2 regions of the Desulfofalx alkaliphila DSM 12257 genome follow, and region 2 is predicted to be linked to the other one. Evidence: predicted binding sites of a transcription regulator. Region 2 holds the regulator's gene; the other holds the start of a gene.

Region 1 (7,967 bases), on a different contig from region 2:
GCTATGAAGAAAAGCGCTTAAATAGAAGGCATATCATCACAGATACCCTCTTGCTCAGGGATAATGATAATAGGATAGTTGGGGCGGCGGGGATTTTTAAAGACGTAACCATGGTTAAAGAGCTGGAAACTAAGGTGCAGCAAATGAAACACCTATCAATGATGGGTGAAATGGCCGCCGGTATGGCCCACGAAATTCGCAATCCCTTAGCCTCCATCAAAGGTTTTATGCAATTGCTGGAGGAAAAGGGGTATTACTCAATACCGGAGGAAAGTGGGACAGACTATTTATCAATTATAAACAAAGAGATTGACAGGTTAAACCAATTGGTGGACCGCTTTCTACTGCTGTCAAAGTCATGTTTTGCTAAAAGAAGGCTGGACCTAAACCAGGTCATTAAGGACGTTATCCTTTTGGTTAGCAAACAAACAAAGGATGCAGGAATAAAGTTGACGGTAGAACTGTGCGAAAGGGCTGTGGTTTTAGGCGACGAGCAATCTCTAAAACAGGTGTTTTTAAATATGATTAATAATTCAATTGATGCCCTGGCCGGTGGAGGAGAGATAAGGATAAGCAGTGAAATATTAGACCATCAATATCTTCTTGTTACATTGGCAGATAATGGCATGGGGGTTAAACCGGAATTAATAGATGAACTGTTTAAGCCTTTCTATACCACTAAAAGTAATGGCACCGGTTTAGGCTTACTGATTTCTAAAAAAATTATAACCAACCATAGGGGAGAAATTAAGGTGGTAAGTGAGTATGGCAAAGGTATAAAATTTATTATTAAACTGCCGCGCTATGAGCAGAGCTCTTAAAAGGGCTTTGCTTTTTTTCCGTTATGTATTTTTAAGCATAACTTTGGTTAAGCGGGCAGGATATTTGTTATTAGGTATGAAATAATAAGTAATGGCTGATTTTTCCGTATCTTTTAGGAGGCTGATAATCATGAAAGAAGTACCGGAAAGTGTATTGGAGGCTGTGCGCAAAGCAGCACAGGAAAACCGTTTGTCATGTACCATGGCCCGCAAGTTAGCCAAGGAGTTAAAGGTGCCGCCCCAGACGGTGGGCCAGGCTGCCGATCAGTTAAAGATAAAAATAAAGGCCTGTGAACTGGGCTGCTTTTAACCGGAGGGGACAGAATGGAGCTTTTTAATGTACTGACTGTGGAGCAAGCCAAGGCTGTTATTTCTGAAAATTATAAAAAAATGCAATTGGAAAGGGTATCTCTGACAGACAGCTTAGGAAGGGTGCTGGCTGCCGATGTCCTAGCCAGGGAGGATGTGCCTGGCTTTGACCGTTCCACCATGGACGGATATGCAGTGAAGGCCAAGGACACCTTTGGGGCGTCGGAAAGCCTGCCTGCCTATTTAGATATTGGCGGCCAGGTGTTGATGGGAAAGGAGCCAAGGGGTGAATTAAAAATCGGTCAAGCCTGGGCCATTCCCACCGGGGGTATGCTGCCCCCCGGCGCCGATGCGGTGGTGATGGTGGAGTATACAGAAGAGTTAGATGAACAAACCATTGGAGTAACCCGACCGGTGGCCCCCGGGGAAAATGTGGTGCGTCGAGGGGAAGACGTGCAGTCCGGCTCAGTGGTATTTAAAGCCGGGCATCGTATCCGTCCCCAGGACTTAGGGCTGCTTTCGGCGGTGGGTGTCACCGATGTGGCTGTGTTGCCCACCGTTAAAGTAGGTATAGTTTCCACCGGAGATGAAGTGGTTGCACCGGAAAAGCTGCCTCAACCCGGCCAAGTGCGGGATATAAATTCCTACGCCCTCTATGGGCAAGTAAAACAGGGCGGGGGCAGTGCTAAACTGTACGGGCTTGTGAAAGATGATTTTGACAGCCTAAAAGAAACACTGACCGCCGCCATGGCAGAAAATGATATTGTTTTAGTATCCGGCGGCAGCTCGGTGGGTACCAGGGATGTCACTGCCAAGGTAATAGATACCCTGGGCAAGCCCGGAGTATTATTTCACGGCATCAACATAAAACCGGGCAAACCCACCATCGGAGCGGTGGTGGGGGGGAAAATACTCTTTGGCCTGCCGGGACATCCGGTGTCAGCAATGGTGGTATACAACCTGCTGGTTGACCCCCTGGTACGGTGGGGAAGCTATCAAAATGCCGGGAAAGAATTGTTCATAAGGGCCAAGTTGAACCGCAACATGCGCTCGGCGGCAGGGCGGGAAGACTTTTTGCGGGTGCGGCTGTACTTCGACCAAGGGGAGTTAATGGCCGAACCTGTTTTGGGTAAATCAGGACTGATATCAACAATGGTGAAGGCAGACGGACTTGCGCGGGTGCCCGAAGGCAAAGAGGGCGTAGAGGCCGGTGAGTACCTGGAGGTAAAGCTGTTTTAAGGTGTTCAAAAAGAAGTTTTTTTGAGCATTTATTATTAGAGGAGAGTGGAAAAATGAAACGGGATGTTTATTTAGACGATAAACCCTGGGAGCAGGCCCTGGAAGAATATCTACAATATTTAGACGAACTTGGGGCGCTGGAGCCGGGGCCTGCAGAAATAATAAAGGCAGAGGATGCCTTAGGCCGGGTTACCGCAGAACCGGTGTATGCCCGTTCTTCTTCGCCCCACTACCACGCTTCGGCCATGGATGGGGTAGCAGTGCGCTCCCTGGATACCTTTGGGGCGTCAGAGACCACACCTAAGCAGCTTAAAATGGGGGAACAGGCTGTGATGGTGGATACCGGAGACCCGGTGCCGCCGGAATATGATGCGGTGGTGATGATTGAAGACGTACACTTTGTCAGTGAAGAATTAATTGAGATAACGGCAGCGGTGGCACCCTGGCAGCATGTGCGCGTAATCGGTGAAGATGTGGTGGCCACCGAGATGATATTGCCGGGCAACCACATCATTCGTCCCATGGATATTGGGGGTATTTTAGCCGGAGGGATAACGGAAATTAAGGTACATCCCCGGCCCAAGGTGGCTATTTTACCCACCGGCACCGAGTTGGTGCAGCCGGGCAGCCAATTAAAGGTTGGCGACATCATCGAATACAACACACGGGTGCTTGGTTCGTACATAAGGGAATGGGGCGGCCAACCCATCCGTGGGGAAATAACCGCAGATGATTATGAAAAGCTAAAGGACCGCATCTTAAAGGCTGTGGAAGAGTCAGATATGGTGATGGTTAACGCCGGTTCCTCTGCCGGCCGTGAAGATTATACGGTGGATTTGGTGCGGGAGTTGGGCCGGGTGCTTACCCACGGAGTTGCCACCAAGCCTGCCAAGCCGGTGATACTTGGGGAAATAAAAGGCAAACCGGTGGTGGGTGTGCCGGGCTATCCGGTTTCGGCTGTACTGGCCTGCGAGTTGTTTGTAAAACCTTTAGTGTGCAAAAAACTGGGTGTTGCCCCCTACAGGCGGCCGGAAATTCCGGCCACAGTATCCCGTAAAGTTGTCACTCCCCTGGGTGTAGAGGAGTTTATTCGGGTTAAACTGGGCCGGGTAGGGGAAAAGACCATAGCCACCCCCATATCCCGGGGTGCAGGAATGATCATGTCCATGGTGCGGGCCGACGGTATACTGCGGGTGCCCCGCAACACCGAAGGCTACCAGGCCGGTGAAAGGGTACCCATAGAACTGCTGCGTTCACTGGATGAAATCACCGAGACCACAGTGGTTATCGGCAGCCATGACATCGCCCTGGATGTGCTTGCCAACTACCTGAAAAAATTGTATCCCCAGGCCTCCCTGTCTTCAGCCCATGTGGGCAGCCTGGGCGGACTTACCGCCTTAAAGCGCAAAGAGGCCCACTGTGCCGGAACCCACCTGCTGGATGAAGAAACCGGGGATTACAACGTTTCCTATATTAAGCGTTTGCTGCCTGACAGAAAAATGGTCCTGGTCAACCTGGTTTACCGGGAGCAGGGTTTAATAGTGGCCAAGGGCAATCCCAAAAATATTACCGGCCTGGCCGACCTGGTTAACCCGGGCCTTAGTTTTGTTAACCGCCAGCGGGGTGCTGGCACCCGCATACTGCTGGACTTTAAACTAAAGGAACTGGGCATTAGTCCGGAACAAGTTCACGGTTATCAGCACGAAGAATACACCCATATGGCAGTGGCCGCAGCGGTGGCCAGCGGTTCTGCAGATGCAGGGTTAGGAATTAAAGCTGCTGCCAAGGCCTTGGGCCTTGATTTTATCGGAGTGATAGAAGAAAGATATGACCTCTGCATTCCGGAAGAATACTGGGACACACCGATAATTCAGCGCCTGTTAAAAGTAATGGAACTGCCGGAGTTTCAACAGGAAGTATATAAACTGGGGGGTTATGACCTGCGGGACTGCGGTAAGGTTATGTGGCGGCAGAGTGACAGTGATGTATAGTCCCGACAGATTTAAACCCGGTTATAAGGTGTGGTTGGAATGGGATGGCACGGTATTTGGTGACGGCTTGTTTAAGCTCTTAAAACTAATACATGAAATGGGCTCCATATCCGCAGCTGCCCGGGAAATGAATATGTCCTACCGGGCAGCCTGGGGTAGAATAAAAACCGCCCAAAAACGCTGGCAAATAGAACTGGTGGTTACCCAGGTGGGCGGTGAACAGGGAGGCGGTGCAACCCTGACCCCCCCCGCCCTAGAGTTAATTAAGCGCTACAGCAGCTTTCGTCAACAGGTGGACGGTGTCATTGAGGAATTGTTTAAGGAAAGTTTTGCCCTTAAATAACCACCCGCCAGGGGTTAGCGTATATGTTCAAGCGCTTGCCCCGGGCGAAACCGACCACCGTGAGGCCCAGTTCCACTGCCATTTCCACCGCCAGGGCGGTGGGGGCCGACCGGGATACTAAAATGGGCAGGCCCATCTTGGCAACCTTAATCAATATTTCGGAAGAAATGCGCCCGCTAAAAACCATGATTTTGTCATCAAAGGGAATATTATTTAAAAAGCAGTGCCCAAATATTTTATCCACTGCATTGTGTCTTCCGATATCTTCAAAGAAAACCACCACTTGGTCAGCGGTACACAGAGCCGCGTTGTGTACGCCGCCGGTTTCTTTAAATAAAGTGGATTGTTCTTCCAAATCGGTGCTCAACTGCCATATGTGCCGGGGGGTGACAAAGGTGGTGCTGTCCACCACAGACATGGACTTGGCGTCGTTTACAAAGTAAAAGGATGACCGCCCGCGCCCGCAGCAAGAGGTTATATAGCGCTTTAAAAACCGCTTTTCCGCTTGCCCGGCATTGGCGCTGACATGGATGATACCTTCTTCTTCATCAACGGAGATGTCATGCAGGTCGGACGGCTGCTGTAAAATGCCCTCGGAGCAAAGAAAACCCACTGCCAATTCTTTCAGGTACTGGGGTGAGCAGACCAAGGTAACAAATTCATCACCGTTTAAAAAAAGTGTCACCGGTATTTCGGTAACCACCTTGTCCTCTTCTTGGCTAATTGCGCTATCAACAACTTTGGTTATTGGTAAGGAAACAAAGTTTTCTTTTTTCATCACTACCTCCAGGGGAAAGTTTTTTAACATTTTTTACTTTTTCTATTCTAACCTGTTGGGGAAAAAAAGTACATAGGCGGTGATTACTGTGATAAAAGTGGGGGTAATAACCCTGAGCGATAAAGGTTCCCGGGGGGAACGGGAAGACAAAAGCGGCCAAGTAATTAAAGAAATGATGGCCCAAATCGGTGGTGAGCTGGCATATTATCGGGTAATAGCCGATGACCTGGAATTAATTAAGGAACAATTGCTGTACTGCTGCGATGATTTAAAGCTTAACCTGGTGCTTACCACCGGAGGCACAGGATTTAGCCCCCGGGATAACACACCGGATGCCACCCTGGCGGTAATAGATAAAGAAGCCCCGGGCATTGCCGAAGCCATGCGGCTTGAATCGCTGCGCATTACTCCCAAGGCCATGCTCAGCCGGGCGGTGGCCGGCATTAGAAAGAGCACCTTAATCATTAACCTGCCGGGAAGTCCCAAGGGCGTAAGGGAATGTTTAGCGGTGGTGCTGCCGGCCCTGCCCCACGGATTGGAAATACTGTCCGGAGCCGGCGGGGAATGTGGTCAGGATTAAAAATATACATGGAAATTTTTTTAAGTTGTGTATAAAGCATGATGCTAAAGGCAACAATATAAATAGAAAATATTAGAAAGCAAGTAATATTTATATAAAATGAGAAACTAAAAGTTTTTTACCCCTAATTAACCATTTTGAAAAATTATGATATTTTTCTTCCCTCAGGGGTATTTGCTTTTGGATTTTTCGTTTTATATTATATTACTTGGATGTTAGCACTCATCTAGCGTGAGTGCTAACAGTAAAAATTTAAGAAAATATTTCTCAATATCAAGGAGGGGTATTTGTGGCAATCAAACCACTAGGTGACAGGGTAGTTGTAAAGGCACTGCCCAGCGAAGAAGTGACTAAGAGCGGTATTGTATTACCTGACACTGCAAAGGAAAAGCCTCAGCAGGCAGAAGTTATTGCAGTAGGCCCCGGCCGGGTGCTGGAAAACGGCCAGCGTCAGCCCATGGATGTTAAGGCAGGCGACAAGGTGCTGTATTCCAAGTATGCCGGCAATGAAGTAAAAGTTGACGGTGAAGAATATCTTATTCTGCGCGAAATGGATATCTTAGCAGTAATTGAATAACTACACTGAACCTAGGACAAGAAGGAGGTCATTATTTTGGCAGGTAAAGAAATTATCTTTAGCGAAAATGCTCGCAAGGCCCTTGAAAAAGGCGTTAATGCCTTAGCTGAAGCTGTAAAAGTAACCCTCGGCCCCAAAGGCCGCAACGTTGTATTGGAAAAAAAGTTCGGTTCTCCCCTAATTACCAATGACGGTGTAACCATTGCCAGAGAAGTGGAGTTAGCAGACCACTTTGAAAATATGGGTGCTCAACTTGTAAAGGAAGTTGCCACCAAGACCAACGATGTTGCCGGTGACGGCACCACCACAGCCACCTTGCTGGCCCAGGCACTGGTGCGTGAAGGCTTGAAAAACGTAGCTGCCGGTGCAAACCCAATGATTCTCAAGCGCGGTATTGAGCGTGCTGTTGAAAAGGCAGTTGAAGAAATTAAGAATCAATCCAAACACATTGAAAGCAAAGAAGCCATTGCTCAGGTGGCCAGCATTTCTGCCAACGACAGTAAAATTGGTGAACTGATTGCCGACGCCATGGAAAAGGTGGGCAAGGACGGAGTTATCACCGTTGAAGAATCCCAGAGCATGGGCACATCCCTGGAAGTTGTTGAAGGTATGAACTTTGACCGCGGTTACATTTCTCCGTACATGATTACCGACACCGACAAAATGGAAGCTACCTTGAGCGACCCATACATACTGATCACCGATAAGAAGATCAGTGCCGTGGCTGACGTATTGCCTGTACTGGAGAAAGTTGTGCAAACCGGCAAGCCCTTAATGATTATCTGTGAAGACCTGGAAGGTGAAGCCCTGGCAACTTTAGTGCTCAACAAACTCCGCGGTACCTTCACCTGTGTAGCCGTTAAAGCTCCCGGATTCGGTGATCGCCGTAAGGCCATGTTGGAGGACCTTGCTATCCTCACCGGCGGTACAGTAATCACTGAAGAAGTGGGCTTAAAGCTTGAAAATGCAACCTTAGATTTGATGGGAACTGCTCGCCAGGTTCGCGTGAAGAAAGAAGAAACCATTATTGTAGGTGGCCAGGGCGAAGCGGACAAAATCACTGCCCGTGTTGCTCAAATTAAGAGACAAATTGAAGACTCCACCTCCGAGTTTGATAAAGAAAAACTGCAAGAACGTCTGGCTAAACTGGCCGGCGGTGTAGCGGTAATTTCTGTGGGTGCAGCCACTGAAACAGAAATGAAAGAAAAGAAACTGCGCATTGAAGACGCACTGAACGCTACCCGTGCTGCAGTTGAAGAAGGTATTGTATCCGGCGGCGGTACCTGCTATGTGGATATTATTCCTGCCCTGGAAGGCTTAACCGCTGAC
Region 2 (7,967 bases):
TCAAAGTTGTCCAGCACCGGGAGCAGTTCTATTATTAAACTCTCACTTGCATACTTAATCAGTTGTTCCCGCTCTTCTTTGGTGCGCCGCCGATAGTTATCAAAATCCGCTTGGGTTCTTAGCAGGCGGTTATAATTTTCCTCTGCCTCGGCTGTTTTGCTGTCTAGCAATTGCTGCATTTGCTCCAATGTTAATTCCACAGCGGCTTCCTTTTGGTCTTCAGAAGCTTCATTTAGCCCTTCCTTTTCTGTCTCCTGCACTTCTTCCTTTTCCGTCTCCTGCTGCAGCTTTTGCTTGTTTTCTTCCGTCAAAATTATCACCCCACAAACCTATTAAACATCTGAGTTCACATCACCGTCATCACCGGATTTACCGTCACGCATTTTAATAATGGTATCTATTCTTAAAATTGCCTCTGCAATTTCACCGGCAGCCTTAAGTGCGTATATTTTTACCAGGGCAGGGTCAACCACGCCCAATTCCAGCATATCAGCCACTTCACCGCTATCACAATCAAGGGCAATTGAAGCCTTGCCCTGCTCAATCTGTGCAACATAAACATCGCCCATCTTTTCCAGGGGATTAAAGCCGGCATTGGACACTATTTGGGCCATGGGGCGTTTTAAGGCTTCAACTACGCAGTCCACCCCAAAACCGGCCATGCCGCGGGTTTCTTCCCGGAGTTTTTCCACTTCCCGGGCCACTGCCAGTTCCAGCGAGCCCCCTCCGGGCACCACGCCGCCTTTAACTGCAGCCTGTACCGCTGCCGCAGCATCCTTGGCAATACGCTGACGTTCCCCCACCACCTCAGAGGTGGCAGCCCCCACCAGCACAGTGGCCATGGGCTTGCCGCTGCCCTCTAAAATCCAAACCTGTTCCAACTTTTCATCACTTTTTACCCTCTGGGCATAACCCAGATATTTAGCCAAATCGGGCTCCTTCTTTTTTAAGCCGGTGCGTTTAACCATGCGGGCACCGCAGTGCTCTGCCGCCTTGCTCAGCTCTTTATTGGGCACCCGCTGTAACACCATTATTCCGGCATCGGTAAGCATTTCTTCGGCAAGATCATTGACCCCCCGGTCCACCAGCACCAGGCCGACCCCTAGATCAATTATTTTTTGTAGATTGGTACGAAATTCATTTTGCAGTTCCAGGTAGCGTGCAAATCCACTTTCAGTACCGAGGGATTCTTCTTCAATTTCTTCCGGCTCCAGGGCATCATCAATGACCAAGACCTTTACTTGCTGTAAGTCTTTGGGCATTTGCTTGTTCATGCGCTCCTTGCCAATTATAACGCCCATAAAGACACCGTTTTCTGCCCCTTCCTCCGCCAGCACAGCGTCAGCCAGTTTAAAGGCAGTGTCCTCTAGCTTTTCTTGGCCAATTAACTTGGCAGCACTTACCACCAGGTCAGCAATATCCTCATGTTCCCGGCCGGCCACCAGGGCCACCTGCCGTATTGCCGGATCATCGAGACCGGTAACGGCCCTGGCCTGTTTCTCAATTTCCCCTTGGGCTCTCCTTAGGCCCGCCCTCAGACCTTCAATAACCCGGGCCACCGGCACCCCCCTGGCCACCTGGTCAACACCGGCGCTAACCAGGGCGCCGGCCATTACAGTGGCGGTGGTGGTGCCGTCCCCAATCTCCTCCTGCTGAGACTTAGCTATATTAATTACCATTTTTGCAGCGGGGTGGCTGGCCTCCATCATGCTGAGAATGGTAACACCGTCGTTTGTGATTACCACCTCGCCAAACCGATCCACCAGCATTGTATCAAGCCCTTTGGGACCAAGGGTGCCCTCCACCGCTGCAGAAATGGCACGCACTGCATTGGAGTTGGTTATTAATGCCGCCAGCCTTTCATCCACCTCAGAGCCCTGGCTGGCATGTTGCTTCAAACTCAATTATCTTCCTCCTCACCGTCAACTTACACGCGGTTAATTTTACTCATAGTCTGATTTAAAATATTTGCCAAATGCTCAACCACAGAAATTACTTTGGCATATTCCATTCTGGTTGGCCCCAGCACCCCCAGGGTACCTACCAAGCGGTCACCCATATGATAGGTGGCGGTAACCATAGTACAGTCCTTTATTTGATCATAGCTGTTCTCCACCCCAATACGTACAGAAACATCGCTGTCACTGCTGCTGTCGGTAAGGATTTCCTGCAGCAGTTGTTCTTTTTCCAACAGAGATAAAAGGGTCTTTAGTTTTTCAATATTATGGAATTCCGGTTGGTTAAGTATATTATATACCCCGCCCAAATAAATCTTATCCTTGGTTTCACCCCTAAGGTTTTCCAAGGGACCTAAAGCAACATCCAGAAAGTACCTGTACTTAGATAACTCGAAATATATTTCCTTCATGATGGTCATTTTAATGTGTTCGGGGTTAACCCCTGACAACTTTGCATTCAACACCGATGAAATTTGTTCTAAGTCTGCCTGGGTAATGTTTTCTGCCACCTCAATCATCTGGTGCTGCACCGCCCCGGTATCAAGCACAACAATCACCATGGCCTGGGTGGGCGACATAGAAACCAGCTGAACGTATTTTATTGTATAGTCAGCAACTTGAGGTGCCATTACCATGGAAGGATAGTTTGTCAGCCTGGTTAAAAGTTGGCCTGTTCGATAAATTATTCTGCCAATTTCCTGGGATTTACTGCTGTAACTTTCATTAATAAGCTGCTGTTGTCTTTCAGTAAGCTGCTCCTTTTCCATCAAATAATCCACATAATAACGGTAACCTAAATCTGAAGGTATCCGCCCAGCTGAAGTGTGGGGCTGTTCAATAAACCCTAGTTCTTCTAAATCTGCCATGTCGTTTCTAACAGTGGCCGGACTAACTCCAAGTTTGTATTTTTTGGAAATGGTCCTCGATCCCACCGGTTCAGCAGTGGAAATGTAATCGTGAATGATAGCCAGCAATATTTTTTTCTTCCGGTCATCCATTACCACAGGAACCACCTCCTTCTGTTAGCACTCTAGTTTGTTGAGTGCTAAAGTGCTCCCAAAATAAACATAGCACCACACCCGTTTTTTGTCAAGCGGGTAGTTTACCATAAGCACCCATATAAAACTTAAGCCAGGGCTTTATACAAACTTACTAAAAACCAGGTTCGCAAGGGGCAAACCCTTAGGTGTCAGCCTAAGGTGACTGTCTTTCAGCTCCACCAGCCCGTCGGCCCTAAGTTCTGCAACTTCCTGCTGCCAGACATCTGTTAAATGTAAACCAAAACGCTTGTAAAATTGTTTTAAGTTTATACCTTCCAGCAGCCTCAAACCCATAAAGGCGGTTTCTATCATGGAGTCCTGCCGGCTCAGTGGGTGACTCTCCGCCACCGGCGCCACCCCTTTTGCCAACTGACTGACATAGAGTTCAACATCTGCAGTATTGGCCCAACGCCGGGCATTAAGGTGTGAATGGGCAGCGGGCCCTAAACCTAAATAAGGGCCGTTATGCCAATAACAGAGGTTGTGCCGGGAATAATAGCCCGGTTTAGCAAAGCTAGAAATTTCGTAATGCCGGTACCCCTGGGCCGTTAAAAAAATAATTGCTTCATTATACATGTCCAATTCTTCTTCTTGGGAAACTGCCTTTAAGCGGCCCTTATCAAGGGCAGTTGTGAGCGGTGTACCCTCTTCCCATTGCAAACCATAGCAGGCCAGGTGGTTTGGATCAAGCCTTGTCAATAGCCGCAGGGATTGCCGCCAATGGTCAAGGGTTTGACCGGGAATACCAAAAATTAAATCCAGATTAATGTTATCAAACCCCACCTGCCTGGCATCTTCCACAGCCTGCACCACCTCTTGATACCCATGGGTCCGACCCAATAACTGCAGCAGATGCCGCTGGCAGGCCTGCACACCTAAACTGAGGCGGTTTACCCCTCCCCGGCGCAGCACAGTAAGTTTTGACAAATCCAAGGTATCGGGGTTAGCCTCCACTGTCACTTCAGCATCCTGCTGCCAGCCCAGGTGCCTTTGTAAACAGTCCAACAAGATGGACAAGAGCCTTTCTTCCAGCACAGTGGGGGTGCCCCCGCCGATAAAAAGGGTGTTTATTTTTAATTCAGGAAAAAGCCGGGCATAATATGCCGCCTCCAGTTCCAAAGCTTTAAGATAATCCTCTGCCAAAGGATAACTATATGGATAGGAAACAAAGTCACAATAGTGGCACTTTTGCAAACAAAAGGGCACGTGTACATATAAACCAAGGATCACAAAACATTTCCCCTCTACAGCACTAGTTTTCCCCAGTTAGTAAGAAAATAGACCAGGACAGCCGCCTGTGCCCATGGGGCATGGCTAACCAAAGAAAGAGTCAATTACGCCCGTCCATAAACTTTTTTAAATAAATAAAAATGGTGTGGAAAATTATTCCGGTGACGGTGCCCAGCAAAACACCGGCAAAAAGAGCGTAGCAAAAGTCCTCAAAAGAAAAGGGCCGGGGCAAATTCATAATTATAATAACGGAAAAAGCTATTACATTAACATATACAAATCTGTTATTGAGAAAGTGCAAGTTTAAACGGCACCCCCCTAATAAATTTAATAATTAAGGATTCGATTTCTCGAATCCTTAATTATGTAAAAACCTATTATAATTCATTACCTATCCTCTTCCCCGATATTCAACACCGCCATGAAGGCCTCTTGGGGTACTTCCACGCTGCCCACTTGTTTCATGCGCTTTTTACCTTCTTTTTGCTTTTCAAGCAGCTTGCGCTTTCTGGTAATGTCACCGCCGTAACACTTGGCCAGCACGTCTTTACGCAGGGCCCTTACCGTTTCTCGGGCAATAACTTTATTGCCAATGGCTGCCTGTACAGGTATCTCAAACTGATGCCTGGGTATTAACTTCCGTAATTTTTGCACCATTGCCCTGCCCCGGTGATAGGCCTTGTCCCGGTGAACAATAAATGAAAGGGCGTCTAAGGGCTCATTGTTCAGCATGATATCCATTTTCACCAGATTTGTTTCCCGATAGCCGCTCATTTCGTAATCCAAAGAGGCGTAGCCCCTGGTGCTGGATTTTAACTGGTCAAAGAAGTCATAAATAATTTCAGACAGGGGCAAATAATAGGTAAGCATTACCCGGGTGATGCCCATGTACTCCATGTTGCTAAATACACCCCGGCGCTCCTGGCACAATTCCATCACTGCACCGACAAAATCCTTTGGCACCATAATGGTTGCCTTGACAAAGGGCTCCTCTACCCGACCTATCTTTCCCTGTTCGGGCATTTTTGACGGGTTTTCAATTTCCAACATTTGGCCGTCGGTGGTGTAAACATGATATACCACGCTGGGTGCGGTGGTAATAATCTGCAGTTTGTACTCCCGTTCCAGCCGCTCTTGAATTATTTCCATGTGCAGCAGTCCTAAAAAACCGCAGCGAAAACCAAAGCCCAGGGCTTCGGAGGTTTCCGGCTCATAAATGAGAGAGGCATCGTTTAGGCTCAGCTTGTCCAGGGCATCCCGCAGGTCGGTGTAATCTACGGTATCCACCGGGTACAGGCCGCAAAATACCATGGGGGTGGCTTTGCGATAACCGGGCAGGGGTTGTTCCGCAGGCCTGTCGGCATCGGTAATTGTATCCCCCACCTGACAGTCCTTAACATTTTTAATACTGGCAGCCACATAACCCACTTCACCGGGTTTTAAATAATCGCAGGTGGTGGGGGTAGGAAGAAAGTAGCCCACCTCGCTCACTTCAAACTCGGCCCCGGTGGCCATCATGCGAATATTCATACCTTTTTTAAGGGTACCCTCTACCACCCGCATGTAAGCTATAACTCCCCGGTATGAATCATAGTGGGAGTCAAAAACAAGGGCCTTTAAGGGCTTAGTTTCATCCCCCTTGGGAGGCGGTATCTTTTGTACAATTTGCTCCATTATTTCTGCCACACCCAGACCGGTTTTAGCCGAGGCCAACACTGCATCGGATGTATCCAGACCAATTACCTCTTCAATTTCACTCTTTACCTCGTCCGGTTGGGCACTGGGCAAGTCTATTTTGTTAATTACCGGAATAATCTCCAAGTCGTGCTCCAGCGCAAGGTAAACGTTGGCCAAGGTTTGGGCTTCAATTCCTTGGGAGGCATCCACCACCAAGAGCGCACCCTCACAGGCAGCTAAACTGCGTGATACTTCATAGGTAAAGTCCACGTGCCCGGGAGTATCTATCAGGTTTATTAGGTACTCTTGACCGTCCTTGGCCTTGTAAACCAAGCGGACAGCCTGTAACTTAATGGTAATGCCACGCTCTCTCTCCAAATCCATGGAGTCCAGTACCTGTTCTTCCATTTCCCGTTTGGTTAAAGCACCGGTATACTCCAAGAGACGATCTGCCAGGGTTGATTTGCCATGGTCAATATGGGCAATAATACAAAAGTTGCGAATGCGGTCTTGACTAATTGACATCAAGACTCTCCTTTCCGAAAAAACTTACCTTAACATTTTACGTCAGCCTAGGTCCATTACCTTCTAAATTAACAATAAACTTGGTAATGGTGCCTAGTTATACAAGGCATACTTTTAAATTATAGCACCATATTTACCTACTATCAACTTGGCTTTAATCCTTTGACTGCCAATCTAACAGTAAATTGTCGGCCCAGCATTTGGCAGACTCCATCCATTGGAAATTTATAATTTGCCCAATAGGTATTTCTTCACAGTATCCGGCCAGGGTGTTTTTCACCCGGTCTAATTGCTCTTTGCCTAGCTTGTAAGATCGGCCAAGAAAGGTTACCTGCCATGAGGGAGCATCATCTTGATAATTAAATGCAAAAAATTCAATCTGCTGGTGTTCAGCCAGGTGACTGTTAAAGCTGCATGTTGTTTTTTGCACGGCAGTAAAAATGACCGCCAGCGCCAGCACCAAACAAAGGACCATTAGTTTATGGCGCACAAAAAAGCACCTCCCATTAATAGGATGTGCTTTTGAAGCTTTCAGTATGCATATTTTGGAAGTTATCTTCCTTCAACACCCGGGCCAGGATATCGCCCAGCAGTTTTGCCGCCCGCAGGGCTTCCTCGGTGGTGTTTTCCACCGTCCCCACCTCTATAAGCATGGCCCCGGGGTGGTAATGCTGATTATAACGGCCTTCCTTAACCCTAATTCCCAAGGAAAGACCGGGATACATTTCTTCCATTTTGCTTTCCACCTGACGGGCGGCGGCCAGGTTTTGCTGCCAATTGGGAAAGGGCATGCGGGCATCGGAGCCCACCACAAACATTATTCTGGCCACCTTTTCCCCCTTTATTTCTATATAACTGTCAGAGCGGGGACGGGCGGCATCCCGGTGGATATCCAAGAGCAGTTGAAGATTTTCATGTTCTTCTAAAAATTTTTGCACCGTTTTTTCTGATTCTATGTAGGACCGATTATATTCGGCATCATGAACAGTGTCAGATCGCACCACCCCAATGCCATGTTTATTAAGCTGCTCTTCTAAAACTTCAGCCACCTGAACGACGGCACCCCGTTTGCCGTTCAGCCTTTCCACCCCATCTGTTAAGGCATAGGTTTCCCCGGTATGGGTGTTGTATATTGCCACCAATGCCGGACCTTCTAAGTGATCCCTTGCATTTTTGTCCCTTTCATCATCCGGGGGCACTATCAGTCGCAGCCCCTCTTCCGGCTGTTGGGTATTGGTATCCGTAAAAAAAGGTATTTGAGACTGGATTAAATTTTGCGGATTGTGCATGTCCACCCGGGTAATGGTGCCTAAGGCCAACATTATCATCTCCGGACCGGACCGGACGGCAGATTCATCGGCCCAAGCCATGGCAGGCATCACAGCGGCCATTAAATTTTGAGGGTTGTCTGCAAATATAGCAACCACCGCCCCGGTGCACTTCCCTGCCAAATTAGCCAGTAAACCGGCCACGGTTGAGCGGTGTGGGTTAATCAATAATAACAGCAGCAATGCTAACACCAACAACCAATATAAAT

The links. Region 2 encodes HrcA, which represses chaperone genes, less so after heat shock. Its sites were predicted from a motif close to TGTTAGCACTCNNNNNNNNNGAGTGCTAACA; they were not measured.
Region 1: groES (co-chaperone GroES) is a predicted target of HrcA. The motif match lies at 6,275-6,305, and genes of this name have one in related genera.

The regions. Positions count from the first base shown of each region.
Region 1 covers NZ_KL544001.1:67,786-75,752, forward strand. The annotation lists gene BR02_RS0113510 (two-component system sensor histidine kinase NtrB) at 1-821, shown strand, start outside; gene BR02_RS0113515 (hypothetical protein) at 952-1,131, shown strand; gene BR02_RS0113520 (molybdopterin molybdotransferase MoeA) at 1,146-2,369, shown strand; gene BR02_RS0113525 (molybdopterin biosynthesis protein) at 2,423-4,360, shown strand; gene BR02_RS0113530 (winged helix-turn-helix domain-containing protein) at 4,353-4,703, shown strand; gene fdhD (formate dehydrogenase accessory sulfurtransferase FdhD) at 4,696-5,481, opposite strand; gene mog (molybdopterin adenylyltransferase) at 5,570-6,061, shown strand; gene groES (co-chaperone GroES) at 6,351-6,638, shown strand; gene groL (chaperonin GroEL) at 6,675-7,967, shown strand, end outside.
Region 2 covers NZ_JONT01000001.1:132,822-140,788, reverse strand. The annotation lists gene grpE (nucleotide exchange factor GrpE) at 1-320, opposite strand, end outside; gene BR02_RS0100705 (TCP-1/cpn60 chaperonin family protein) at 333-1,904, opposite strand; gene hrcA (heat-inducible transcriptional repressor HrcA) at 1,928-2,962, opposite strand; gene hemW (radical SAM family heme chaperone HemW) at 3,098-4,228, opposite strand; gene lepA (translation elongation factor 4) at 4,616-6,430, opposite strand; gene BR02_RS0100680 (hypothetical protein) at 6,585-6,920, opposite strand; gene spoIIP (stage II sporulation protein P) at 6,937-7,967, opposite strand, start outside.